DNA from 2 places in the Salinivibrio proteolyticus genome. Region 2 is predicted to be linked to the other one. Evidence: predicted binding sites of a transcription regulator. Region 2 holds the regulator's gene; the other holds the start of a gene.
What was found. Region 2 encodes MetJ, which represses methionine synthesis genes. Its sites were predicted from a motif close to TTAGACNTNTANANGTCTAA; they were not measured.

Region 1: the regulator MetJ is predicted to act here: its motif matches at 8,535-8,554, upstream of metN (methionine ABC transporter ATP-binding protein MetN).

What each region holds. Positions count from the first base shown of each region.
Region 1 is NZ_CP114584.1:883,052-897,825, reverse strand. It holds gene yfbV (terminus macrodomain insulation protein YfbV) at 1-226, opposite strand, end outside; gene N7E60_RS04390 (acetate kinase) at 584-1,780, shown strand; gene pta (phosphate acetyltransferase) at 1,888-4,035, shown strand; gene N7E60_RS04380 (amidohydrolase) at 4,154-5,308, shown strand; gene N7E60_RS04375 (TonB-dependent receptor plug domain-containing protein) at 5,399-7,666, opposite strand; gene N7E60_RS04370 (LysE family translocator) at 7,785-8,408, opposite strand; gene metN (methionine ABC transporter ATP-binding protein MetN) at 8,675-9,709, shown strand; gene N7E60_RS04360 (methionine ABC transporter permease) at 9,699-10,385, shown strand; gene metQ (methionine ABC transporter substrate-binding lipoprotein MetQ) at 10,499-11,314, shown strand; gene N7E60_RS04350 (KTSC domain-containing protein) at 11,479-12,540, opposite strand; gene N7E60_RS04345 (carbohydrate-binding protein) at 12,569-13,363, opposite strand; gene N7E60_RS04340 (hypothetical protein) at 13,989-14,774, opposite strand, start outside.
Region 2 is NZ_CP114584.1:223,984-238,757, reverse strand. It holds gene ppc (phosphoenolpyruvate carboxylase) at 1-216, shown strand, start outside; gene N7E60_RS01155 (O-acetylhomoserine aminocarboxypropyltransferase/cysteine synthase family protein) at 400-1,677, shown strand; gene N7E60_RS01150 (PadR family transcriptional regulator) at 1,742-2,302, shown strand; gene metF (methylenetetrahydrofolate reductase) at 2,355-3,254, opposite strand; gene N7E60_RS01140 (bifunctional aspartate kinase/homoserine dehydrogenase II) at 3,506-5,947, opposite strand; gene metB (cystathionine gamma-synthase) at 6,017-7,174, opposite strand; gene metJ (met regulon transcriptional regulator MetJ) at 7,347-7,664, shown strand; gene N7E60_RS01125 (malic enzyme-like NAD(P)-binding protein) at 7,779-9,032, opposite strand; gene rpmE (50S ribosomal protein L31) at 9,285-9,500, opposite strand; gene priA (primosomal protein N') at 9,719-11,917, shown strand; gene cytR (DNA-binding transcriptional regulator CytR) at 12,097-13,101, shown strand; gene N7E60_RS01105 (SPOR domain-containing protein) at 13,173-13,724, shown strand; gene hslV (ATP-dependent protease subunit HslV) at 13,892-14,419, shown strand; gene hslU (HslU--HslV peptidase ATPase subunit) at 14,431-14,774, shown strand, end outside.

The DNA of each region.
Region 1 (14,774 bases), 660 kb from region 2:
ACAACGCCACAATCATGGCTTGCGGCATCCCTTGGTAGTTATAGGTCGCCATTTGCAACAACACGCTGATGGCAGCAACGGCAGGCATTACTTTCATCGCAAAACGCGTGGTTTTAATCACCCGATTTTCTGGGAATACCGGGGTGAGCTCCTTACGCATCGGCCACTCTTTCATATACTTTTGGCCGTCTTGCAGGCAGCGCCAGATTGACTTGTTCGTTGCCATACCTACCTCACTTGCTTAGCGTGACCGCGATGGCTGTCACTAAACTTTTACAATAAAAACTAAACAAAATGTTCAAAAACTTTCAAAAATAGCCAGTATTACTCAAAAAATTTTTGTTATCTGTATCAAGTCCCGCTATCCTTAGCGCACTTTATCATTGTTGCTCGGATTTGATTGTCTCGCAACCTAATCCGGTTGTGCTCAATGGAGCGAATGCCTATCCAGGACGGATAAGATGCATCCTTTCCCCGCGACAAAGCATGAGATAATTCTTTCTTGAAAAGGTAGTGTCTCAGTTTGTCCACTATCCTTTTCAGTTACACACTCTACTTCTCACGACAAAATAGGTAGTCATACATGTCAAAGCTGGTTCTCGTACTCAACTGCGGAAGCTCCTCTTTGAAGTTCGCGATTGTCGATGCACAATCTGGTGAAGAGCATCTTACCGGTCTTGCCGAATGTCTTAACCTTCCAGAAGCCCGCATTAAGTGGAAAATGGACGGTAAACACGAAGCCCAACTGGGCGCTGGCGCGGCCCATACCGAAGCCCTGACCTTTATTGTTGACACCATTCTCGCCTCAAAACCTGAGCTTGCCGAGAACCTGGGCGCGATTGGTCACCGTGTAGTACATGGTGGCGAGCAATTCACCCAATCAGCCTTGATTACGGATGAAGTGCTAAAAGGGATCCAAGATGCAGCAAGCTTCGCACCGCTGCACAACCCAGCACACATCGTGGGCATTGAAGCAGCGAAGAAAGCCTTCCCTGCGCTCAAAAACGTGGCTGTGTTCGATACTGCGTATCACCAAACCATGCCAGAAGAGTCTTACCTTTACGCGCTGCCATACAAGCTCTACAAAGAGCACGGTATCCGTCGCTACGGTATGCATGGTACCTCTCACTTCTTTATTGCTAACGCGGCCGCTGAGCAGCTTGGCAAGCCAGTAGAAGAAGTGAACATCATCAACTGTCACCTCGGTAACGGCGCGTCTGTCTGTGCGATTAAAAACGGTAAATCCGTTGACACCTCAATGGGTATGACCCCGTTAGAAGGCTTGGTGATGGGTACGCGTTCAGGTGATCTTGATCCTGCGATCATCTTCCACCTGCACGATGCACTGGGTTACAGCGTTGAGCAAATCAACACCATGCTGACCAAAGAGTCTGGCCTGCAAGGCTTGACCGAAGTGACCTCTGACTGCCGCTTTGTTGAAGACAACTACGGTGAGAAAGAAGAAGCGACCCGTGCCATGAACGTATTCTGCCACCGTTTGGCGAAATATGTTGCCGGTTACACTGCTAGCCTAGACGGCCGTCTTGACGCGATCGTATTCACGGGTGGTATCGGTGAGAACTCTGGCCCAATCCGCGAATTGGTGCTTGAGCGTCTTGGCCTTCTGGGTGTGGAAGTGGACAAAGAGCGCAACCTAAAAGCACGCTTCGGCGGCGAAGGTGTGATCACCACTGACAACAGCCGTGTACCAGCCATGGTTATCTCTACCAACGAAGAGTTGGTGATTGCGCAAGATACTGCGCGCCTGACTGGCCTGTAAGGCTCACTTTTCCAACGGCTGATTCCACTCAGCCGTTTTTGTATTTGTGCCGGCTTTCCGGCACATTCATCAGATAGTAAGAGGAAGTCAACGTGTCCCGTACTATTATGCTAATCCCAATCGGCTCGGGTGTCGGTCTGACAAGCGTCAGCCTCGGCGTACTGCGAGCGATGGAGCGTAAGGGCGTTCGCGTCTCGTTTTTTAAACCTATTGCCCAGCCACATCACGGCAGCGACACTGATGTGACTGACCTCACTACCGAAATCATTCACGCTAACAGTGACATGAAGGTAGCCGAGTCCATGTCGATGCACGAAGCAGAAAACCTGCTGCGCTCTGATCAGGAAGATGTCCTGTTGGAAGAAGTGCTGGCTCGCTTTACTCGTGCGACAAAAGACGCGGAAGTAGCATTGGTTGAAGGCTTGGTCACCACGCGTAACCACCCATTCGCTAACCAAATCAACTACGAGATCGCCAAAACGCTGGATGCGGAAATCGTGTTTGTCACCACCCCAGGTACAGACAACCCGGCCCAGCTGAAAGAGCGCATTGAATTTGCTTGCACCAACTTTGGCGGCAGCAAAAACGGCAACATCTCTGGTGTGATCATCAACAAGCTTAACGCCCCTGTTGACGATGCTGGCCGTACCCGTCCAGACCTATCCGAAATCTTTGATGATGCGGATGCTGCACGTCCAACCAACGTTGAAGTCATGCAAATCTTCAACTCTAGCCCAATTCGTGTGCTAGGTTGCGTGCCGTGGAAAATCGACCTGATTGCCACTCGTGCTAGCGATATGGCGAAACACTTGAATGCCACCATCATCAACGAAGGTGAAATTCAAACCCGTCGTATCAAGAGCATCACCTTCTGTGCGCGTTCAATTCCAAACATGGTTGAACACTTCCGCCCAGGTTCATTGCTGGTCACCTCTGCTGACCGTCCTGACGTGATTGTGGCGGCCTGCTTGGCTGCGATGAACGGCGTGGAAATTGGTGCGCTGCTGCTGACCGGTGGCTATGCTATCCCTGATCAGCTCAAAGCATTGTGTGACCGTGCTTTCGAAACTGGCCTGCCAGTATTCACCACCGCGGGCAACACATGGCAAACCTCTCTCAACCTGCAAAGCTTCAGCCTTGAAGTACCGGCTGACGACAAAGAGCGTGTTGAGTTTGTGAACGACTATGTAGCGAGCCACATTGACGGCAACTGGATTGAGTCTCTGTCTGAAGGCTCTAACCGTGAGCGTCGCCTAAGCCCACCGGCTTTCCGTTATCAGCTGACCGAACTGGCTCGCCAAGCGGCGAAGCGTATCGTACTGCCTGAAGGCGATGAGCCTCGCACCATTAAAGCAGCAGCGATTTGTGCTGAGCGTAAAATTGCGGAGTGTGTGCTTCTGGGTAACCCAGAAGAAATCAAACGTGTTGCTGAGCAGCAAGGCGTGACACTGGGCGCTGGCGTTGAAATTATCGATCCGGCCAAAGTCCGCGACAAATACGTTGCCCGCTTGGTTGAGTTGCGTAAGAGCAAGGGTATGACAGAGGTAATCGCACAAGAACACCTCGAAGATACCGTGGTACTGGGTACCATGATGCTTGAAGCCAACGAAGTTCAAGGACTGGTTTCTGGCGCGGTTCACACCACCGCCAACACCATCCGTCCACCGCTGCAAATCATCAAAACCGCACCGAATGCTTCATTGGTATCGTCAGTGTTCTTTATGCTGCTACCTGAGCAAGTGCTGGTCTACGGTGACTGTGCGATCAACCCGGATCCAAATGCAGAACAACTGGCTGAAATTGCCATTCAATCTGCAGATTCTGCCGCGGCATTCGGTATTGAGCCTCGCGTGGCGATGATCTCCTACTCGACCGGTAGTTCAGGTAAAGGGGCTGACGTGGACAAAGTTCGCGAAGCCACCCGTATCGCCAAAGAGAAGCGCCCTGATCTGGTGATTGATGGCCCGCTTCAGTACGATGCTGCAATCATGGAAAATGTCGCGAAATCAAAAGCGCCTGACTCCCCAGTTGCGGGTAAAGCCACTGTGTTCGTCTTCCCAGACTTGAACACAGGTAACACCACGTACAAAGCGGTACAGCGTTCTGCTGAGCTGGTTTCAATTGGCCCAATGCTGCAAGGCATGCGTAAGCCAGTCAACGACCTGTCTCGCGGCGCCTTGGTAGACGACATTGTTTACACTGTCGCACTGACCGCTATCCAAGCGAAACAAGCAGAAGACAACGGCCAAGCGTAAGCCTCGCCTCGTCTTTGATTCAAAAGCCAGCACTCGTTGCTGGCTTTTTTGCGTTTGGGTTCACAACGCGATGCCTTCACCCGATCTAGCATAAGGGTCCATCCTTGTTTTGGAGTCGATGATGGCCACTCTATTTGATCCCGTGAGCCTGCGCCGTACCCTGCACCAATACCCTGAACTGTCCAACCACGAAGCGCAAAGTGCGCGCACCCTTGCCGCCCAATTGCGCGCCTTCGGATTTACGCCACACACCGAGATTGGTGGACATGGCATTGTGGTTGAGATTGCCGGCAAGGCCGCTGGCCCCACCACCTTACTGCGTGCCGATTTTGATGCGCTTCCCATCCATGAACGCACCCAATGTGCTCATGCCTCAAACCATGAAGGCGTTATGCACGCATGCGGCCATGATGGCCACGCCACCGCCTTATTAATGGTGGCGCACACCCTCGCGCAACAACCGCCACAACAAGGCAAGGTACTCCTTGTTTTTCAACCCGCCGAAGAAACCGGTGAAGGGGCGGCGCGCATGTGTGCTGATCCCTGTTTAGCGACGCAAGAGATCGATCATGTCTATGCCTTTCATAATCTGCCGGGCTTTGCTCAACATCACATCGTAGTGCGCTCAGGCACCTTTGCCTGCGCATCAACCGGTGTCGCGATACACCTTCGAGGCAAAACCTCCCATGCCGCTTACCCAGAACGCGGCATCAGCCCAGCCAGTGCCATGACAGAGGTTATGACCGCCTTGATGCAACTACCAGAACAACATCACCCTGCCTTCAGTCTGGTCACCTTAGTGCACGCACAGCTAGGTGAACCCGCCTTTGGTGTTTCGCCCGGTGATGCCACTGTGATGGCGACGCTACGCAGCGATGACAACGCGACCTTCCACGCGATGAAAGCCAGCCTGACCACCTCGATTAACGCAATCGCGCAACACGCGGGGCTAGAGGTATCCATTGCATGGCACGAGCCTTTTATCGCCGCCTACAACCATCCGGATCATTACGCCCATGTGGTTGACGCCGCCCAAACACTTGGTTTGTCAGTTCAAACACTTACCGAGCCGATGCGGTGGTCAGAAGATGTGGCCGAATTTCTCGCCCGTTGGCCCGGCGCGTTGTTTGGGATTGGCAGCGGAGAGCATCATCCACAGCTGCACAACCCTGACTATGACTTTCCGGATGCGATTTTATCGACGGCACATGATCTATTCTGCGCCTTGGTGGATCGCCATCACGGCATGGCTGCTCCCTCAGCGCCACAATGAACACGAGCAAAATAAAAAACAGGCCTGTTACGGGATCCGTAAAGGCCTGTTCATACTGCTCAACGCCGAGTCAGTGCTAACTCACCACCTTTAGAACGACCACTGGGTGCCGAGGGTAATGGTACGACCCGGATCCGGCATGCTCACCACCGAGCCTGGTTGAATAGTGTAACGGTCCGTCAGGTTATTCACCGTCATAAAGACACTGACATCCGGCGTGATGTCATAGTGACTATAAATATCGACCAAGTATTCTGATGCAATAGCCACCACCGGGCTTGCGGCACCGGTGCCTTTTAGCCAATCCGCGGGGTTCGACTTGCCGCTGTGATAACGCACTGTTGTACCGATATCGAGCCGATCATCCAACCATTTATGGCCAACATTTAGGTGCCATTTGCGCTCAGGTGGAATACGAGTCGGTGTGGTGCCCCACGCAAAGCCTAAGCTGTTACAGCGCTCCATGCCTGAACGTTCGGCCTGATATTGCGAGCACACCTGCACCCTGTCGTAAAACGTGGCAGAGAAGTGGCTATAAAAGCCTTGATACGCGTAATGCGCTTGCAACTCGATGCCAGACAGCGACAGCTCATCGTAATTGGTAAAGGTAAAGTTACTGCGCCAAGACGGCATTCCCGGCGTGCGATCGAGCACACCTCCAGAAATAAAATCACTGACGTGATTATTAAAGTAGGACACCGTCATGGCGGCACGGCGTGTTTGCGCCAGTCCTCGTTCCTGCAACCAAGATCGGCCGTCTAAGCTCACACCGTACTCTTGGTTAAACGACACTTCAGGATCGAGCGGGTTATACGGGTTGTAGCTAAACACCTCGTTAGAAATGGTGACTTCATATAAGCTCGGTAACCGCGCCGTACGAGAGAGTTTGGCAAACACAGAAGCCGAAGCGTTGATGTCATAATGCAGCTCACCCAATAAGTCCCATTCACCGCGATAGTGCAAAGATTGCTGGGTTTGCTTATCCAGTGATTGCGCTTCATGCCAGTTGACCCCAAGCTTTGCCGTCACCGGCGAGAAGTCAATTTCACTATTGGCAAACACACTCCACTCAGAGCGTTTCCCATGACGAGAGGTCGGCTCTTTAGAATAAAATCTATCTGTATCGCCAATTGGCGCTAAGGTTTCTTTGGTGTAAGACACACCATAATCCACACTCACCGGCACACTTGACCATTCACTGCGGTTAGCGATGCTCGCGCCATGACGGTCGTTTTGATACTCATGCAGATACTGCTCTGCGTTACTACCTTTCGCCCAGAGCCCGTTGTATTGGTTCAGCTTGGCGGACGTGTGCCATGCATTCGCATGCAGATTCAGCCAGCTTTGTGACGGCGAGGTATACCGGTAGTTTGCGCTATAAGCATCCACATCCGCCGTCCCCAATCCCCATTGGGGCATAACGGTGCCTTCTTCCCGCTCATCGGTATACCAGTAGGCCATCAGCACCTCGCCCGCCTCTTGGCGGTGGTGACGATAGCTAATATCTGCCTGATGACCATTGCCGAATTCTTTGTCTAGTTTGGCGAGCCAAGAATCACTCTCAAAACTGGTATTACCCACCTCTTGGCCTGCACCAATCACGGGCTCTTCGTAGCGTTCAATACCCTTTTTGCCGGCAAAGTGGTTGCCTTTTTTGCGATGGCTAAATGCCAGCACACCACCAAGCCCATCACTCTGATAACCCAGCCCTATCATTGCGGACCCGTTATCAAATCCTTGATGATCACTGCGGTCGGCCAAGCGATAACGCAATTGCTCCGTAGCATCGCCACTCACTCGCGGCGAACGGGCGTTATTGTGGGCACGTAACTTCACAACCGCACCAAAGCCCTCGCCATCGCGAACAATGTCTGTCGCATTGAGTGTGGTAGCGGTAATGGTGCCACCAATCGCACCGCTGGCATAAGGCGACCGCCCAATTGTGGCGCCTTTGTCTACCGACAGCGACGACAATAAGTCGGTATCAATATAGGTACGATCACTCACCCCCTGATAACCACGCGAGGTATGCGTCGACTGCAAACTGCCATCAATCAGCATCGCAACCCGCCCATGCCCCTGCAAACCACGGATTCCGGGATCAATCGCACCGGCTTCGTTGTGCATGTTATTGAGCTGAATACTGGTGTTACCCGAAAAGACATCCGCGTTACTGATCCCGCGAACCTTATCCAAATCGTCGCGCATCATCAGCGCATCGGAAAAGCGATCGGCATTGACCACCACGGTATCGATCGGCGCATCGTTTTCAGGCGCATCCTCTGCCGGTGCGGCAAGCGCGAGAGAAGGAAAAGCAAAAAAGGTAAGAATAAAAGAGGCGATTGGCTTTAACTGCATTGAACATTCCCCGTCAATAAAAAGCGACGGAGATGATAATGCAAATGGTTATCGTTTGCTAATCTTATTTAACGCAGATAATAAAGTAATAAAATGCTCAACAACACCATGAAAGCACTTATCCCAACGCCAGCCAAAATCCGACCCCGATCATCAGGGTGCCGGCGATTCGGTTCAGTAATTGCACATTGCCCTTTTGCTGCAAAAACTGACGCAAGGTACGCCCACCGCTGGCATACAGCATAAGACAACTGAATTCCGTGCAAAGAATGATCAACACCAGCACGCTCAACTGGCTGGGTAGTGACATTGCAGGGTTAATAAACGGTGGCAACAGCGAGATCATAAACGCCCAACCTTTCGGGTTGGCAATGGCGGTCACAAAGCCTTGCGCGGCCAACGACAATGCCGAGGCTTCATTGGGGCTATCGTTATCCTCATTTGGGATCGCCATCTTGCCGCGAGAGCGCCACATTTGTACGCCTAAATACGCCAAGTACACACCACCGACATATTTAAACACCTGAAATACGGTGGGATAGTTCAGCATCACCGTCGCCACACCAATGACAGAGGCTATCGCGACCAGCCCCACGCCGATAAGCTCGCCCCACATCATATGTAAGCTACGCTTAACGCCTATTGTCATGCCAAGGGTCATCGATAATGTCATGCACATGCCGGGCGTAACCGACACAAAAAAGAAGGTGGGAATAAATAGCGTCAGCATGGTGGTATCAATCAACAGGGGAGACATAAAAACAACAGTCTTAACAGTTAGGTACGGAGGCTATCAGTTAACGCGCTTTGCCTGCAGAGATCAAGCCCTTCGCTCAATTTATAACCGGACGGTTAGACTTATTGCCATTTGGACGTCTAGAAGTAAAAATATCCATTGACTTGTTTTTAACGAAACCATAGCATCAATAACCAGAGAGACCCGACAGCCAAGGTGCAAGGCGCTGGACAGCTGCGAGATGTCATAAGATTTATCGCTAAGGACATGTGATGATTGAGATAAAACAACTCAACAAGGTATTCGAACTCGGGGAGCGCCGAATTCATGCCCTTAAAGACATCAATTTATTTATTCCGAAAGGAAAAGTGTTTGGTGTGATTGGCGCCTCTGGCGCGGGCAAAAGCACGCTGATCCGGATGGTTAACCTGCTTGAGCGCCCAACCAGCGGCTCAGTGACCGTGGGCGGCGTCAACCTTACTGCGTTACCCAACCGTGAGTTAACCCAAGCGCGCCGTAAAATCGGCATGATCTTCCAACACTTTAACCTGCTGTCGTCGCGCACCGTGTTCGACAATATCGCCCTGCCGCTGGAGCTCAGTGGTACTCGCCGCGATGAAATTGAAACGCGCGTCAGCGAGTTGCTGGATTTGGTCGGCTTGGCCGATAAGCGTGATGTGTATCCCGCCAGCCTCAGTGGTGGACAAAAGCAGCGTGTTGCTATCGCTCGCGCGCTGGCGCCAAGCCCAAATGTATTGCTCTGTGATGAAGCCACCAGCGCACTGGATCCAGCGACGACACAATCGATTTTGTCACTGCTACAAACCATTAATGAAAAGCTCAACCTCACCATTTTGCTGATCACCCACGAAATGGATGTGGTGAAGCGCATTTGTCACGACGTGGCGATTATTGGTGATGGCGAACTGGTTGAGTCTGGCCCCGTAGGCGATATTTTTGCTCATCCTAAATCCGAGTTAGCGAAAAACTTTATTCGCTCCACCTTGGATTTGTCGGTGCCACACGATTACGCCCAACGCTTACAAAAAGACTACTTTAAAGGCAGCTATCCGCTGGTGCGTCTAGAATTTACAGGCGCCACCGTCGACGAGCCACTGATCAGCCAGATGTCGCGCTTATTTAATATTGATATCAGCATCTTAAGTTCTGACATTGATTACGCCGGCGGCGTGAAATTTGGTCTACTCTTGGCGGAGATTATGGGCCCGAAGAGTGCTGTTGATGATGCGATTCACTACCTAAACAAACACCATGTCGCCACGGAGGTACTTGGCTATGTCGATTGATGCGTTAACCCAATGGATTGGACAAAACCAAGCACTGATTGAACTGCTGGCCGATGCCACCGGCCAAACCATTTACATGGTGTTGGTCTCCGGGCTGCTTGGCTTTGTATTCGGGATCCCACTTGGCGTGCTGTTGCACATCACCAAAAAAGGCGGACTGAAAGCACAGCCACGGGTTAATCAAATTTTGGGCGCCGTCGTGAACATCGGCCGTTCCATTCCGTTTATTATTTTGTTGGTGGCTATCATCCCATTCACTCGCTTTGTGGTGGGCACCTCCATCGGCACCGCGGCAGCCATTGTGCCGCTTACGGTCGGCGCGATTCCATTTATTGCGCGTTTGGTAGAGGGTGCGCTTTTAGAGCTGCCCGCAGGGTTGGAAGAAGCCGCAAAAGCGATGGGCGCAACCCCAACGCAAATTATTTACAAAGTGCTGCTGCCCGAAGCGCTACCGGGGATCATCAATGGTGCCACCATCACCTTAGTCACCTTGGTGAGCTATTCCGCCATGGCGGGTGCCGTCGGCGGTGGCGGCCTCGGGGATGTGGGCATTCGCTACGGTTATCAGCGCTTTGATACCACCGTCATGCTGATCACGGTTGTGATGCTGGTCGTGCTGGTACAAGCGATTCAATCATGCGGAGATTACTTAGTGCGTCGCACAAATCACCGCTAAACACCCAAACACATAAACACAACATTTGTCCCAGCCACTTGGGATGCCACACGGCCACAAGTGGTGCGGGACTACCGTCAAAACGGATACGTTTTTTAAAAGGGAGACAGACAATGAAAACCACGATTAAAACACTGCTTGCCACACTCGGACTGGCCTCAACCCTTGCCCTTACCGGCTGTGGTGAAAAAGAAGCTGCCGTGCAAGACAACAGCAAAATCACCGTTGGCGTCATGGCCGGTGAAGAAGCACAAGTGGCCGAATATGCGGTACAAGAAGCCAAAAAACTCGGCCTTGAAGTGAAGCTCATTACCTTTACCGACTATGTGTCCCCTAACGCCGCCCTCGCCGATGGCTCTGTGGACGTGAATGCCTTCCAGCACAAACCGTACCTCGACGCACAAATCAAAGACCGTGGCTACGAGTTTGCGATTGCAGGCAACACCTTTGTGTATCCGATTGCAGCGTATTCTTACAAGCTAGATAGCGTCGAGGATCTACCAGAAGGCGGTAAAATTGCCGTGCCTAACAACCCATCGAACCTTGGCCGTTCGCTGGTATTGCTTGAGCAGCAAGGCATTATCAAACTTAAGGAAGGCGCCGGCATTAACGCCACCAAACTGGATATCGTTGAGAACCCGAAAAACGTGGAAATCATCGAGCTAGAAACCCCACAACTGCCTCGCTCACTGGAAGACGTGGACATTGCGATCATCAACAACACCTTTGCCGCCGGCGTGGGCCTAACCCCAAGCAAAGACGGCCTGTTTGTTGAAGACAAAGAATCGCCTTACGTAAACCTGATTGTGGCGCGCAAAGATAACGTAGACGCTGAAAACGTGAAAACCTTTATCCAAGCCTACCAAACTGACGCGGTTTATAACGCCGCGATGGAAGTCTTTGACGGCGCGGTGGTGAAAGGCTGGTAAGCCAGTAAGTTCAACACACTGAAATGCTCAAGCCCGCGCTGAAAAGTGCGGGCTTTAACTAAATAAATAAAAGCAGTGATAGGACACAGTAAAGCAGGTCAACCTATAAGCAAAATCATGTTATTTACTGGCCTAAAGCTTTCCCTATTTTTTAATACAATCTATTATTGTTCAATTTTACGATACAAGTAATGATCTTTGATTTTTTCATTAAAAAACTTGCCGTGCGATGTTGAATAATAAAATTGCTCCCAAATGGTATTGGACACGCCTGTATAACGATACCCTCCTCCATAGTTAAAGCGAACATCCAGTAACTCACTAACCTCTGAATATCCAATATGTGAAATTGCCGATGAGCTTGATGGATGCTGTTCAAAAAGAGGGAATGGCACTAAATTACTAGTAATTGAATCTATTTTAGACGCAATAGTAGATGCTTGACCATGAGAGTGAAGATATGAAGCAGCCAACCCGTGCCCAGTTGAATCTAGAAGATTTTCAACAGCATCATAATTCGATGGAACTGAACCAATCCAATCTCTAACTAGTTCCATAATAAGATCATTGTTGTTAGTAAGAACATCCACCATATTAGGATTAATACTGCCGAATTCACCACCAACACTACTCGCCGGACTAGCTATTCCCATCATACCTATCATTGGATATTCACTCATTGCATAACCATTAGGATAGACAAATGATGAACCTATATCACTTACCAATGCATTGCTATAAAAGTTGCCTTGTGAGTGCCCGATAACAATCGTCCTAGCGCAATCATTGAGTAATGTTCCAAGTTTCATCTTAGCATTTTTATATTCCACTTCATTCCTAATATCGTGGTCTGGCAAATAGCTCATAACCTCAATAATAAAAGGAGTAATAATATTAAAATCTTCACTAGATAGTTCTAAAATATAACCACCAAGGATAGCCGTTAGCAAGCGATATTCTTGGGTGTCAGTATCTAAATCCTGGTACTTTTGTCTTGCAACCTCATAGATCTGTCCAAGATGACCTTCATAGTCATTATAAGCGCCTTCTACAGGACCGTTTTTCGAAAATTTAGTCAGATAGCCGTCTTGAAAATCATCAATATCCTTAATATTTGAAATAAATGCAGATGGTGTCGTGTACATACCATTCACATAAAACAACTGTAGCTTATCTATGTTCTTTTCACACCAGCTACCAGCATGAGAATGAAAAGAGATAATCACGAAAACAGTCCAAAAAATCCTTCTCATATCACTTCACCAAATCAGTATTTAAACACGGGCTTTCGGCCACATGAACACTTCTCAAATCGCCTTTAAGCGCTTTAAAGAGCTTGTTTTCTGCTTTTCTTTTTTCCATTGCTCTATCTAAAGTATTAAAATATAGCTTTGATGGCGTTTCAAATTGAGGGTTAATTCTTCTTAGTTCTGAAAAGCATTTATTCAAGGATATTAAGTTAGAGAATTTCTCACTCGCAAAGCCCTGAGTTATTATTATATCTTCATCTAAACTAATTTTTATCAGTGACTTCCACTCTTGGCTGGCAGATATAGCAACTTTAATCAAGTCATCATCAACATAGATCTCACTAATTGCTCGCTCATAGTCATCCCTAACACCATTATGATCTAAATCAATCCCTTCAATGGTATTGTTATCTGGCATTGGCTCTGGTTCTAAATCTAGTTTAACATCAACTAAATGCTGCCAAGATGACGCAGTTTCAGGATATTCATTTTTATTCCACCAACTAGCCAGGTAGTAATCACCATTAATTTCAACGATTTCTCCACCTTTATATACTCTATTACTATCCCAAATTGTTAATTTATCCTTATCAATATAAATCCAACCATCCCAGTTAATATTGTTGGGTAAAGGCTCTATACCCTTAGTCCAGTGAGATGCTATATATTTATGCCCTTTCCACTCTACTAAATCTCCAGATTTATATACCAACTCCGAATTCCAATCATCTACCCCTGCATAAGACGAAGCACTAGCAAAAACAAAAGTCAGCAATCCAATTAACTTTATCCTTTTCATCTTATCCTCAACTTCGCACTAACCAATTATTAGGTCTTTGACTTACCCAGATTTTAAACGACAAAAAGAAAAAATATTCATAGCCATTATAAAACCTCTTTAGACAGGAGGTATACTGCATAAGTAGGAATAAAAACAAAATTTAAATCATTATCTTTTAGAGTGACAAAACCTAAAAATAGAAACATTACATTTATCAGTTGCATATTTTTACGATCAACATATAAATTAACACTCTATAAAAGTGACACATGGACATAAATTAAAAACCCAAGTAGCCATAGAAGTCGCGCTAAGTTACTAATAAATAAATTGATTACGTTCACGTCTAGCGATGCGAGGCAGATCGCTGATGATAGAGTTGAATGCGTTAGGGGTGGCGTTGAGGCTTGGTGGTTCGAAGTCACTGAAGTCATAGTGGCGATAGCGGCGCTGTCGGCAAAAGCTGGATGTCACTCAACTGGACATACTGGGAAATGAGCAAGCCCGCACTAAACAATGCGGGCTTTGGTTGGAGTAACGCGAGAAGGATAAGTCGACAGCATTTTGGCTTGGAAATGGACAAAAACAAGTTGGAAAACATCTCCAACTTATGGCTTCGGTTCAGGCACTAAAGTACTACAGATTACTTCTTCTCATCCATTTCGTATTTCTTGATTGCTTTATGAACCCTTTGGAAACTGTCATCTCCCATTGAAAATGCCTCCTCAAGGTCGAAGTATGAGGGAGCGCTACTATAAGCTCGCCAGCAATTTCTCAAATACTCTCTAAAAATGACTGTTCTTGCATATCTGCTCGCAATTTTTAAGCATGATAAGTCTACTATTAGTGCATTTCTGGAAAGTTCGTCCATTATTGGAGTATCAAAAAGCATAGCATCAAGATATGCAAATTCACCAAGCCACCTCTTAATATGATACGCTCCGATAGTCGTTACCCTAAAACTATCTGGCATATCTCCAATAAGATTACTATCTTCGTCTTCTTCAAACGTAACTCTTAGCGAGGTTTCGATCAGCTTTTTGTTCGTTGCTCTCCTCAATGCGAATTCTACCTGATTTGTCGTAAAGCCAGCGTTTTGACATTCCTCTATTAAAGTTTCGGTCCTACAAAATCCGTCCTTGTCCAAATGCCCACCTTTCGTATCAAGATACGAAATAATAACTGGGACTAAGAAGTGTTCATTTGGGTCTGCATTAGATATATCTAGCACGTTCATTGAAATTGATGTATCTGGACTGTAGTGAGAGTAGTCACCTAAAAGGGCCTGTTTAGAAAACTCATGTACAGGAATTCGATAGTCCCCTTCCTTCTCCATTATATCAATTATCTTTTGTGCCTCTACGTTCGGAGATCCAATGAACCCAGTAACGAATTCTATTACCGCACGGATATTGCCGCCAGTAATATT
Region 2 (14,774 bases):
GTGCTGGCAGTGGAAAATAGCGACAACCTGATGGAGCAAAACCCATGGGGCGCTGAAGCGATTCGCTTACGTAATATTTATGTTGAGCCGCTCAATATGCTGCAAGCCGAGCTGTTATACCGTACACGGCAATCGGAACAAGGCGATCAGTCACTCGACGATGCCTTGATGATTTCCATTGCGGGGATTGCCGCGGGGCTGCGCAATACCGGTTAATCCTTGATAGTAGAGCCGTACCCTAGGGTGCGGCTTTTTTGTCTTGGCACATGAACGACGCTGAGGAAATTCTGACCACAGACTTTTTTATGCAAAGCCGCAGCTAATGCTTGCTGTTGCATTGATAATATTATTACTATTGAAGGTCGCACTGACGCGACCCAACAACGCAAAGGAATTGCCATGAAAGACGAAACCCTCTCGATTCATCACGGCTACCAGACCGACCCCACCACCAAATCGGTGGCAACGCCCATCTATCAAACCGTCGCTTACGAGTTTGACAATGCGCAACATGGTGCTGACCTGTTTAATCTTGATGTGCCGGGCAATATCTACTCACGGATAATGAACCCGACCAACGACGTGTTGGAGCAACGGGTGGCGGCATTAGAAGGCGGTATTGCGGGACTGTGTGTCAGTGCCGGTGCGGCGGCCATCACCTATGCGATTCAAACCCTCGCCAAAGCCGGTGATAACATCGTCGCCACACCACAGCTTTATGGTGGCACCTATACCTTGTTTGCCCACATGCTCCCCGAGCAAGGCATCGAGGTGCGTTTTGCCGCGAGTGACGACGCCAGTGCGATTGAGGCGCTGATTGATGACAACACCAAAGCAGTCTATTGCGAGTCGATTGGTAACCCGGCCGGCAATATCGCCGATATTGAAGGCTTAGCCAAGGTTGCCCATGCGCATGGGGTCCCTTTGGTGGTCGATAATACCGTGGCCACACCGGTTTTGTGTAAACCGATTGAGCATGGGGCCGATATCGTGGTGCACTCACTCACCAAGTACATTGGCGGTCATGGCACCACCCTTGGCGGTATGATTGTCGATGGCGGCACCTTTGACTGGGTAGCACATCAAGCCCGATTCCCGCAATTCTCACAACCGGAGCCTGCCTATCACGGCGTGGTTTATAGTGAGACGTTTGGCCCAGCCGCATTTATTGCCCGCGCACGTACGGTGCCGCTACGTAACAGTGGCGCGGCACTCTCGCCGATGAACGCTTTTATGTTGATGCAAGGGTTAGAAACCTTGAGCCTGCGTATGGAGCGCCATTGCGAGAACGCCAAAGCCGTGGCCGATTACCTAGCCAATCACCCCGCCGTGGCGTGGGTGAACTATGCCGGCCTTGAAACGCATCCGCATTATTCGCGTGCCCAAACGCTGATCCGCGGTGGATTGCCCGCGTCACTGTGGTCGTTTGGCTTAAAAGGTGGCTTTGATGAGGGTGTGCGCTTTTACGATGCACTGAATTTATTTAAACGTCTGGTGAACATTGGCGATGCCAAGTCGCTCGCGTGTCATCCTGCTTCGACCACTCATCGTCAGTTAAACGAGCAGGAGCAGGCCGCAGCCGGCGTCACACCAGAAATGATCCGTCTTTGTGTCGGCATTGAGCATATTGATGACATCATTGCCGACCTTGAGCAGGCCTTGAGTTTGGCGAAATAACCCAAAGAAGGTTATCGCATTCCGGGCCGACCTATTGTTGTACGACTAATTGTGGATAGAAGAGATGTCACTACCCCATGTAATACTGACGGTGCTAAGCAACTGCGAGTCCACGGGTTACGATATTACCAAGGCGTTTTCCACTAGCATTAGCTATGTATGGAAAGCCAGCCATCAGCAAGTGTATCGCGAGCTTACCAAGCTCGCAGAAAAAGGGGCGGTGAGCTGCCGCTTGGAGCCACAGATGGGTAAGCCCGATCGCAAGGTCTATGCCATTACGCCGATCGGCACTGACATGTTGCAAACTTGGCTACTCAGTGAGCCAAAACTTGCCCCCGAACGGGATGAGTATGTCGCACGTCTGTTGAGCTGTGAAGTGCTCGACCCATCCCCCATGCTAGGTCATGTTAATCAGTTAATTGCCGAATCGCAGCAACTCCTCAACCATTACGCCATGATTGAGCAACGCGAATTTGGTCAAGCCAGCCCGCTTACCAATCAGCAGCGCCTGCTGCGTTTAGCCTTGCGTCGTACCATTCATCAACGCCGCGCTTGGCTGGCTTGGGCACAAGAGGTACGCGACGAATTGACTATGCTGGCGCCTCGCGAACCCTGTTCGGCATAAATTGCAAACCACACAACACGCAACCTCAAAACGCCCCATTGTGGGCGTTTTTTTATGAGACAGCGGCAAGCGGACGCACGCCCAAGGTATGACATAAGGCATAGGTGAGCTCGGCACGATTCAAGGTGTAGAAATGGAAATCTTTCACCCCTTCCCGACTGAGGACACGCACCATGTCGATCGCAATCGAGGCCCCAACCATCTGACGCGTAACAGGATCATCCTCTAGGCCTTGGTATTGTTTGTGCATCCATTGCGGCACGCGCACATTGGTCATCTTGGCAAAGCGCGACGCCTGCTTAAAGTTGGAGACCGGCAAAATCCCCGGCACAATTTCGACATCAATGCCCGTCGCCACACAGCGATCACGAAAGCGCAAATAGCTTTCGACATCGAAGAAAAACTGAGTAATCGCCCGGCTGGCTCCCGCATCCACTTTGCGCTTGAGGTTAATTAAATCCGCTTGGGCGCTTTTCGCTTCTGGGTGCACTTCGGGATAAGCGGCGACCGAAATATCAAAATCATGCTCTTCTTTGAGCAAGCGCACCAAATCAACCGCATACATATCGGGCTTTTTCTCTGGCGAGGGCAAGTCACCACGCAACGCCACAATGTCACGAATGCCGTTTTGCCAATAGTCGCGGGCAATATGACGCAGCTCGTCTTCACTGGCGTCAATGCAGGTCAAATGTGGCGCCGCGGCGATACCCGTTTGTTCATGAATACTTTTCACAATGTCGTGGGTGCGATCGCGCTCGCCTGAATTGGCGCCGTAGGTCACTGACATAAATTTAGGTTTGAGCGCTTTTAAGCGATGCACGGAGTTCCAAAGTGTCTCCTCCATGGTTGGGGTACTCGGCGGAAAAAACTCAAATGAGACGTTAATGTCGCCATTTAGGTCAGCAATGTTCTGATTCAGTGCATCAATGTGGCCCGCGTGCGTGTAGCTCATACCCTCTCCCTGCAACCAATATGGTGTGTGCGATGATGTGTGTTTTGATTTATACTTTTAGACGTCCATATGTCTAAAGATTGGCGTTATCCGGCGAGAATGTCAACGATACATTAATGAAAAAAACTCATAATGTTATGAATCAGGCCGTCGGGATAAGTATGGTGGAAAAGCCGTCGATGCGTGGCAGAAAAAAGGCTGCTCAACGCATCATTGAGCAGCCTAGTCAACGTGGAATACAAATGCGCTAGCTAGTGGAGACGTCCAATCAAACGGTTAAGATCGGATTGAATCGCGCCTGCGGTGACATCACGCCCCGCGCCGGGGCCACGAATGACTAATGGATTTTCGCGATACCATTGGCTCTCAATCGCAAAGACATTGTCACACGGCAGTAGATGCGCCAACGGGTGCTCAATCGGCAGGGTTTCTAAGCTGACTTGCGCTTTACCTTGGCCGTCTAAACGCGCCACATAACGTAGCACCGAGCGGTCGCGTTGTGCTTTCATTAAGCGTTCATGCAGCACCTCATCCATTTGGCTGGCGTTATCTAAAAAACCGTCCAAAGAAAGCGCTTGCAGCGCCTCTGGCACTAACGATTCCACTTTCACTTGTTCAGGCTCTAACGCCATACCGGCCTCACGCGCTAATATCACCAGCTTGCGCACCACATCCGCGCCGGAGAGATCTTCACGCGGATCAGGCTCGGTTAACCCTTGCTGCCAAGCCTGCTCAAGCAACACACTAAACGGAACCTCGCCGCTGAATTGTAAAAATAGCCACGAGAGTGTGCCGGAGAAAATGCCAGATAAGGCTAGGATCTGATCGCCACTTTCCTGTAAATCTTGTACCGCGTAGTTAATGGGTAATCCCGCTCCGACGGTCGCGTTGTAGAGCCAATGTCGTCCAGTTTTGGCAAAGGCCTGCTGAATAGCATGATATTGCTCTGCCGGTGCCGCCCCCGCTTCTTTATTCGCCGAGATCAAATGAAAGCCATGTTCGGCAAGGCGCGGATACAAGTATGCGAGTGATGCACTGGCAGTGACGTCCAGCACAATCACATCGTCATAGGGATGATTGAGCAGACGGGTAAGCCACTCGTCATCAAAATACGGCTCGCTTTTGTCATCGAATCCGTCTAACACACGGCTAGGATCGATACCGGCAAAATCCAACCATTGGTTGCGACTATCCACCACAGAGATCAATGAGACCCCTTTACCATGGCGCTTCTCCAACGCTGTTTTTTGCTCGGCAAAGAGGCTGAGCCAGCGGGTACCAATGTTACCTTTTCCCACTAACACCAAACCGATGCGGCGCTGAGCCTGAAACAGCGCATCGTGCATCCCCGCCACCAAGGCTTGGGTCTGCATTTGACGCAAAATCGCAACCAAGCTAAGCCCAGACGCCGACTCACTCATAAACTCGACAGGGTGTGCTTTCAGCTGTTGGTAAAAGCCGTGGCAATGGACGGGGTTATTGACGACACCGGCCCCCACTGCCGCCACCATGCTAAAGCCCTCACGCAAACGCAATTCCGCAGACAGGCCCGCATCCTGAATCTGTGCCATCACGGTATCGATCACTTCTGCACTGAATGCCAATTGAATGCGATGCTGGTCATCACGGTAATCGACAGCCAGAGGTTGCAGCTTGAGCTGAGTCAGGGTGCGGCTTAGCTCCTGCTTAAACGCCTGAAAGTCGAGGCCGCGTGCGACATCAAACTGCAACAGACAGACATCATCTAGCGCCGTAATGATCTTTGCGCCACGCCCAGAGGCGAGCACACGTTCGATACGGGTTGAGCCACTGTCAGGTGCATGCGTACAGCGTAAGGTAAGATCGGTGGCACTTTGCGCCACCGGCTGTAAGGTGCGGCTATGGAGCACAGGGGCAGCAAGACGTGCCAGCTCAGCCGCCTCATCCAATCGAATCAAAGGTAACAAACAGGCATTATCGACATGACGCGGGTCGGCACTGTACACCCCAGCCACGTCACTCCAAATCGTCACCCGACTCACCCCGGCCAAGGCACCTAAAATGGTTGCCGAGTAGTCGGAGCCATTGCGGCCAAGCAGCACGGTTTCTCCCGCTTGGTTTTGTGCCATAAAGCCCGTGATCACCACTTGGGTGTGGGCATATTGGGATAACTGGTTGTTCAGCAATGGCCAAGACGCTCCCCGATCAACTTCTGGCTGCGCTGCTCGCTCTGCACGTAGACACAGACGTGAGTCCAACATCACAGCGAGTTGCTGGTGCTGGCTGAGCAAGCTCGCCAGTAAGCGGGCCGACCATACCTCGCCAAACCCTTGAATACGCGCCTTATCTGCGTCAGTCAGCGAGCCCTCACCCAAGGTCGCAATCGTGGCGATGTCAGCATACAAGGCATCGACAAGGCGCTGCTTGTCTTCACCATCAATAAGATTTTCAATTAAATCTTGCTGAAAGCCGCGCAAGGTCTGTAGCGTTTCATGGGCGAGGCGACCGTCTTTGTTGAGCTGAGCCAGATAAGCAATTAATTGGTTGGTGGTTTTGCCTGCCGCGGAGACCACAATCAAATCTTGGCGGCCCGCGTGGGCGGTCAATACATCGACAACCCGACGATAGCAGGCGGGTGACGCTAAGCTGCTGCCGCCAAATTTATGAAGTTGTCGTTGTGCTTCAGGGGACGTCTCCGTCGATTGCGCATGCATGACAAGGTCTCTCTTTGTCTAACCAAATATCAGGGTAAAGCAATGAACAGCGCCGTAACGTTGTTCAGGTTACGCGGCCAATGCCGCAAAAGCGTTGGCCAAATCAGCGATGAGATCATCCGCATCTTCCAATCCGATTGAAAAGCGCAGCAAGGTCGGTGCGATACCCGCTTCCGCTTGCGCTGCATCACTCATCGCCCGATGTGTCATGGAGCCTGGGTGTGTGACCAAGCTTTCTACACCGCCTAACGACTCTGCTAAAGCAAATAGCGAAAGGCCTGCGATAAAACGCGCCACCCCGTCACTGTCGGTATCCAATTCCAAGCTCAGCATACTACCAAAGCCTGATTGCTGACGGGCAGCAATTTCGTGACCCGGATGGGTCGTGAGTCCCGGATAATAGAGTTGGCGCACAGCAGGAACCGTTTGCAAATAGGCGAGTACCGCTTGCGTGTTTTGCTGGTGTTGTTTAACCCGTGCGCCTAAGGTACGCAACCCTCGCAATGTCATATAACTGTCAAACGCGTTGCCCGTGGCTCCTATACAGTTGCCCCACCACGCTAAAGTTTCAGCAAGCTCACTGGTTGCTGCAATAACCGCGCCACCGACAATATCAGAATGCCCATTAATAAATTTGGTGGTCGAATGCACCACCATGTCGGCCCCTAGCGCAAGTGGTTGCTGTAAAGCAGGAGATAAAAAAGTGTTGTCGACCACCACCCAAGCACCGACTTGATGCGCTTGTTGGCAAATATCGGCAATATCGACCACGCGCAGCAGGGGGTTAGATGGAGTTTCCACCAGCACCAACGTCGGTGATTCTGCCAAGGCGCTCGCCAAGGCGTCTGGATCGGATTGGTCGACAAATTTAACCTGCCAAATTCCCTGCTTGGATCGGGACTCAAGCAAGCGATACGTGCCACCATAACAGTCATGCGGGGCCACAATTTTGTCACCCGTCTTCAATAGCGATAACACCAAATTAATCGCGGCCATCCCGCAGTTGGTTACCACGGCTCCCGCGCCGCCTTCTAAGTCAGTCAATGCTTGCTCTAGCTGGGCGCGGGTCGGATTACCTCCGCGTGCATAGTCATAGGTGGGCACATCCCCCAACGCGGGAAAGCGATAATTGGTCGAGAGATATAAAGGGGGAACCACCGCATGATGTTGCGTGTCGGTGCCAATGCCAGTTCTTACAGCGATGGTGTCAGTTTTTTTTCGGGTCATGGTTCATCCTTGCGATGTGGTGCGCGAGCCAGCGTTGTTATCCTCACCTTACCCTGCACTTTTTGAGACGTCAACACTTCTAGACGTCTATACAGCTTTGCATGTGGCGGTTAATATAGCTAGAATCTCCGCAGCATCATTCTGGGTATTCAATAATCAAGATAGGTGAGACATGGCGCAGTGGAACGGCGATTACATTAATCCGTATGCCGAGCATGGTAAGAAAAAGGAGCAGGTGAAAAAAATCACCGTTTCTATCCCACTTAAAGTTTTAAAAATTCTCACTGACGAGCGGACACGCCGTCAGGTTAATAACCTGCGTCACGCGACCAACAGTGAGCTGCTGTGTGAAGCATTTTTGCATGCTTATACCGGCCAGCCATTGCCAACCGATGACGATATTCGCAAAGACAAGCCTGACAGCATTCCTGCTGAAGCGCGTCAGATCATGAAAGAACTAGGTATCGAGTTCGACGATAGCGAATACTAAAAAAACCCGCCGATTGGCGGGTTTTTTGTCATCATCGATGCTCGGCACAACCTTTTCAGGTTTTATGAGAGCACGTTTTTCCTAACGCTCACGCATTATGCCTTGTCGAGCATGTTACGCCTTGTCGAGCATATAGTTGTCTGGCATCTCGATACGGGCGACGCCAGTTTCAACCGCTGCAAGTGCCACCGCGCGAGCCACGCGTGGCAATAAGCGTGCATCCATTGGCTTAGGAATAATGTAATCCGGGCCAAAATGCAGCGCATCAACACCTGCCGCGTCCAATACCGATTGTGGGACAGGCTCTTTCGCCAAACCACGGATCGCCTCAACGGCCGCCAGTTTCATTGCATCATTAATTTCACTGGCACGCACATCCAACGCTCCACGGAAAATAAACGGGAAGCAGAGTACGTTGTTGACTTGGTTTGGATAATCCGAGCGCCCTGTTCCCATGATCAAATCATCACGGACTTGATGCGCGACCTCTGGATTAATTTCAGGGTCTGGGTTCGAGCAGGCAAAAACAACCGGCTTATCGGCCATCAGTTTTAGTGCCTCTGGCGAGAGCAAGTCTGGCCCTGACACACCCACAAACAAATCAGCGCCCTCAATCACATCTTCGAGGGTACGTTTGTCGGTATTGTTGGCAAACAATTGCTTGTACTTATTGATGTCGTCACGACGGGTGTGGATCACGCCTTTGCGATCCAGCATGTAGATTTTTTCGCGTTGCGCGCCACATTTGATCAATAGCTCCATGCAGGCAACAGCCGCTGCACCAGCACCAAGGCACACAATGGTGGCTTCACGAATATCTTTACCTTGCAGCTCAAGGGCATTCAGCATACCCGCCGCGGTAACAATCGCGGTACCGTGCTGATCATCGTGAAAAACAGGCACTTCACAACGTTCAATCAGCTGTTTTTCAATTTCAAAGCAATCCGGCGCTTTGATGTCTTCAAGGTTGATGCCCCCAAAGGTATCCGCGATATTCGCAACGGTATCCACGAATTCATCGATAGTACGGTGTTTGACTTCAATGTCGATCGAGTCCAAGCCAGCAAAACGCTTGAACAATAAAGCTTTACCTTCCATGACGGGCTTTGAGGCCATTGGCCCTAAGTTACCCAATCCCAAAATGGCGGTACCGTTTGAGATCACCGCAACCATGTTGCCCTTTGCGGTGTATTGATACACAGCGTCTGGGTTTTGAGCGATTTCACGGACCGGCTCTGCAACGCCTGGGCTGTATGCCAACGCCAGATCCGCCGCCGAGTCAGCAGGCTTGCTCAATTCAACAGAGATTTTTCCGGGAGTAGGGTATGCATGATAATCCAGCGCTTGCTGGCGTTTATCGTCCGACATGTAGTGTTCCTAGTTATTATCGTGAAGGGATGCACCAATATCAGCTGGGAAGACTGCTGATATCAGCAACGCTATACTCAAACCACAGGGTAGATTCGAGCAAGATAAACGATGTTAACGCAGTGGCTAAAGGTCCACCAGTCTAAAACGGCCCCGAACGTTAACCTCCGACCTCTAGACGTTAAAAAGGTGACGACGGGATCAAAAAAGGGGCGCTTTCGCACCCCTTTTTCGCATTCGGCTGTTAGCGGCTTATTTTTTGCTGCTAAGGGCACCGAAACGCTTCTTAAAGCGGTCAACACGACCACCGGTGTCAACGATACGTTGCTTACCAGTGTAGAATGGGTGACATTTGTCACACACGTCTAGGTTGATGTCTTTACCAAGAGTGGTGTTGAACGCGAATTCGTTACCGCAAGAACACTTAGCAGTGACAGCTTTGTACTCTGGATGGATACCAGCTTTCATAGGGATAACCTCATAGTGAAGGCCGTGTCGCTCTCCCGATCCTAAGCCGGGCACCACACGTCGTTAACAAACATTTTCTAAGGCGCGCAATTCTAATCAAGCGACCTCGATTTCGCAACTTTTTTGTGCAGTCGCCCATCACCTTGTATCCAACAACAAGGCTTTGCCTACCTGGGTCAAGCCGTTACACTGAGCGTCTTGTTAGCCGATAAGATGTTGTGATGGAACAGTTTGCACAAGTGGCCTTACCGGTCCCGCTGGCGAAAACTTTTGATTACCGGATTACCGAACACGTCCCTGTGGTGGGAGCACGTGTGAAGGTGCCTTTTGGTCGCCAGCATAAGGTCGGCATTGTCACTGCCATCACCACCACACCTAGTGTTGCCGCCCATCAAGTCAAGGCGATCACTGAGGTATTGGATGACGCGCCACTTTGGACTCCTGCCGTCTATCACCTGTTGCAATGGGCAAGTCGCTTTTATCATCATCCACTTGGCGATGCGATGGGCGCCGTGATGCCGACGCTACTGCGCAAAGGTCGACCCGCAGCGCTCAAGCAGCAAAAATGGTGGCAATTGACCGAAGCCGGACAGAATCAACCGGTGACCGGGCTTACCCGCGCGCCAAAGCAAGCGCGTGTGTTAACCCTGCTCACTCACGGCCCTACCCCGCATGCCGACCTCGTGGAGCAAGACATTACCCCCGCTGTGATTAATACCTTGGTGGACAAAGGCTGGATCGCGCCTTACACCCCACCGCTTGAAGGTAAAGCTTGGGCACGGCATTTTGCCATCAGTGAAGACAAGCCCTCACTGAACCATGAACAAGCCATGGCCGTTGCCACCATCAACGCCAGCGATGGCTTTGCCTGTGTGCTTTTAGAAGGTATTACCGGCTCGGGCAAAACCGAAGTGTATTTAAACGTCTTAGAGCCGGTTTTAGCGCGTGGCGAGCAGGCGTTAATATTGGTGCCCGAAATTGGCCTCACCCCACAGACCATCCGCCGATTCGAACGCCGCTTTAACGTCCCGGTTACCGTGATGCATTCGGGGCTCAATGATACAGAGCGACTTAGCGCATGGCTGGCGGCTCGCGACAATCAAGCCGCAATTGTGATTGGAACACGCTCAGCACTTTTCACCCCGATGGCGAACCTTGGCATCATCATTATTGATGAAGAGCACGATCCCTCATATAAGCAGCAAGACAGCTTTCGCTACCATGCACGCGATCTGGCGGTAATGCGCGGTCATGAAGAAAAGATACCTGTAGTGCTCGGTTCGGCAACACCGTCGTTGGAAACGCTACACAATGCACAAACGGGAAAATACCAATACTTACGCTTAACCCAACGTCCGGGCAATGCAGTCACCGCCCGCCAAGGGGTGCTCGACATCAAAGGCCACCATCTTGAGGCGGGCTTATCGGCGCCCTTAATTGCCGAAATGCGTCAGCATCTTCAGCAGGGAAATCAGGTGATGTTGTTTTTAAACCGCCGTGGTTATGCGCCTGCAATGATGTGTCACGAATGTGGCTGGCTCGCCAGTTGTCAACGCTGTGATGCCTACTACACCCTCCACCAACAGCATCAAGAGTTACGCTGCCACCATTGCGGGCATCAAAAACGCGTGCCGCCCCAATGTGGGGATTGTGGTTCGACACAGCTGATCAGTGTAGGCGTGGGGACCGAGCAACTCGAAGCCCAGCTGGGCGAACTGTTTCCCGACTACAATACAGTCCGTATCGATCGCGACAATACCCGACGCAAAGGCAGCTTAGAGAGCTATCTCGCCGGCATCGAAAAAGGTGAGTATCAAATCCTACTCGGCACCCAAATGCTTGCGAAGGGTCACCACTTTCCCAATGTCACCTTAGTGGCGCTTGTCGATGTGGATGGCGCCTTGTTCAGCAATGACTTCCGTGCCCCAGAGCGTCTCGCGCAGTTGATGGTACAAGTCGCCGGGCGAGCTGGCCGCGCCAGCAAACCCGGTACGGTGATTTTGCAAACCCACCACCCTGAGCACAGTCTCATTCAAGCGCTCATCCACAAGGGTTATCAGGCGTTTGCTGACTCTGCATTGGCAGAACGTCGCCAAGCGTGGCTGCCCCCTTATACCTTCTTAAGCCTGTTTCGTGCCGAAGGGCATGAGGACAACAGCGTGCAGCAATTTTTACAGCAAGTCCGACAAACCTTGGCCGCCTCACCCATTCAATATGATGAGGTACACATTATGGGGCCGATGCCTGCGCCGATGGCGCGACGCGCAGGGCGTTATCGCTGGCAACTGCTGATCCAGGCACCGTCACGAAAAGTGATGCAACAATGGCTCACCGTTGCCTTGCCCGTCATCCAACAATTGCCCTTGTCACGCAAAGTTAGATGGTCATTAGATGTTGAGCCGCAAGACCTTTCTTAACATTCCCTTGCATTAAAGCGACGTATATCACGATTTCTTTGCAATAAGTGTTAGCTTGTTCGTATTTATATGGGCCAAGCCTAGGTAGAATACCTTCGCAAATTGACGCATCCTAGACAGGTCAGAGGAGTGAATAACTTACTGATCTGACTAACTCAGACAACAAGAGGACTGTCATTATGGCGACAATGAAGGACGTTGCCCACATTGCCGGTGTATCTACTGCCACGGTCTCACGCGCACTGATGAACCCTGAAAAGGTGTCTGCATCCACGCGTAAGAAGGTCGAACAGGCCGTGGTTGAAGCTGGCTACTCCCCCAATTCACTCGCGCGCAATCTTCGCCGCAATGAGTCTAAGACCATTGTCGCGATCATTCCGGATATCTGCGATCCCTACTTTAGTGAGATCATTCGCGGTATCGAAGAAGCGGCGATGGAACACGGCTACTTGGTCTTGCTTGGCGACAGCGCCCAGCAGCAAAACCGTGAAAACTCCTTTGTGAATTTAGTCTTTACCAAGCAAGCCGACGGCATGCTGCTCTTGGGCACGGATGTCCCATTTGATGTCAGCAAGCCAGAGCAAAAGAATCTTCCCCCTTTGGTGATGGCCTGTGAATATGCGCCAGAGCTCGAGTTGCCTACCGTGCATATCGACAACCTCACCGCGGCATTCGAGGCAGTCAACTACCTTACCCAAGTGGGGCATACCCGTATTGCCAACATTACCGGCGCAACCCATACGGCACTGACACAGTTCCGCACCCAAGGCTACCAGCAAGCACTGCGCCGAGCTGGGATCACGGTTAACCCCGCCTACAGTGTGACTGGGGATTTCAGTTTTGCATCTGGTGCTCGCGCCATGACAAGCCTGTTATCCCTGCCTGAGCCCCCCACCGCCGTATTCTGTCATTGTGATGTGATGGCAGTGGGTGCCATGCAGCAGGCAAAACGCTTGGGCATGCGTGTACCGCAAGATATTTCTATTGTCGGCTTTGATGACATTCAATTCGCTGAGTACTGCGATCCACCGCTTACCACGGTATCACAGCCTCGCTATGACATTGGTCGTCAAGCAATGCTGATGTTACTCAGTATCTTACGCGGACGAGATGTGAACGCTGGCTCTCGCTTACTGGATGCCAAATTGGTGATCCGTGAGAGTGTCGCGCCCCCGTCTCGATAGTAAGACTAGTCAGCACGGGTTGAAGCCAGTAACATGAGCGCTTTACTGGCTTCTTGATTTGATTATTTGCTGTGGCAACTCGTGATTACGTCAAACGTGGCAAAGCGCCACGCAAAAAAAACTCCCGTCGCCAACCACCGGCTCGTAAAGGTTTCCCGCTAAAATGGGCACTGCTTGCGATCGCGCTCGTGGGCGCGTTTGGCTATGGTTTATACCTTTTGAGCCAAACCGATACGCCGGCGCCAGCGCAACCTCAGCAACCCACTGCGCCGGCGAAGCCGCAGCCGAAAAGCACCTTGCCTGAAAAGCCCAAAGAAAAATGGAGCTACATCGAAGAGCTGGAAAGCAAAAAGGTGGAGGTTGAAGCGAAAGAAATTCCTCAATCAACCCGTCCTTACCTGATGCAATGTGGCGCGTACCGCAGCCGCGAACAAGCCAGTGAGCGTAAAGCGATGATTGCGTTTCAAGGCCTTGAAAGCCAAATCAAAGTCAGCCAAGGCGAAAAAGGCGCTTGGTACCGTGTGGTGCTCGGCCCTTACCCACGTAAACGCCAAGCTGAGCGAGATCGCAACATGCTACGTCGTGCGGGTATCGAACCCTGCGCCATCTGGTATTGGGAATAATCCGTTTGTCCTGCTCTACCGGTCCGTTTTTTAGTCGGACCGGTAAGGCATCGGTGGCAAGACAGCGCGAGGAAATATTACCACTCCCCTTGAAAACCCTCGTCCGCGGCCCAAACTCTTAAGGTAATCACCCATCTGGTGCACCAGAAACAAACAAAGAGGTTCCCGTGACTACAATCGTCTCCGTTCGCCGCGAAGGTAAAGTGGTCATTGCTGGCGATGGCCAAGTCTCCCTTGGTAACACTGTCATGAAAGGCAATGCACGCAAAGTTCGCCGTTTATATAACGGCCAAGTATTAGCTGGTTTTGCTGGCGGTACGGCGGATGCCTTCACCCTATTTGAGCGCTTTGAACGCAAGCTCGAATTGCATCAAGGCCATCTCACCAAAGCGGCGGTTGAACTCGCCAAAGAATGGCGTACCGATCGCGCCCTACGCCGGCTCGAAGCCTTGTTGGCGGTGGCGGATGAAACCGCGTCACTGATCATCACTGGTAACGGCGATGTGGTCGAGCCTGAGCGTGATCTCATTGCGATTGGCTCGGGTGGCAACTTTGCGCAAGCCGCCGCCGTCGCCATGCTCGAAAATACAGAGCTTGGCGCCCGAGAAATTGCCGAAAAAGCCCTCGCGATCGCTGGTGACATTTGTGTGTTCACCAACCAGCATCACACCATCGAAGAACTCGAGAGTAAATAACAGGATTTGTCATGTCTGAAATGACTCCACGCGAAATTGTGCATGAGCTTGACCGCCATATTATCGGCCAAGATAAAGCCAAACGTGCGGTGGCGATCGCACTGCGTAACCGCTGGCGCCGTATGCAGCTACCAGAAGATCTGCGTGCGGAAGTCACGCCGAAAAACATCCTTATGATTGGCCCGACGGGTGTGGGTAAAACCGAGATTGCTCGCCGTTTGGCGCGCCTTGCCAATGCGCCTTTCATAAAAGTCGAAGCGACCAAGTTCACCGAAGTCGGTTATGTGGGTAAAGAAGTGGAAACCATTATTCGCGATCTCGCGGATGTGGCGATGAACATGACCCAACAGCAAGC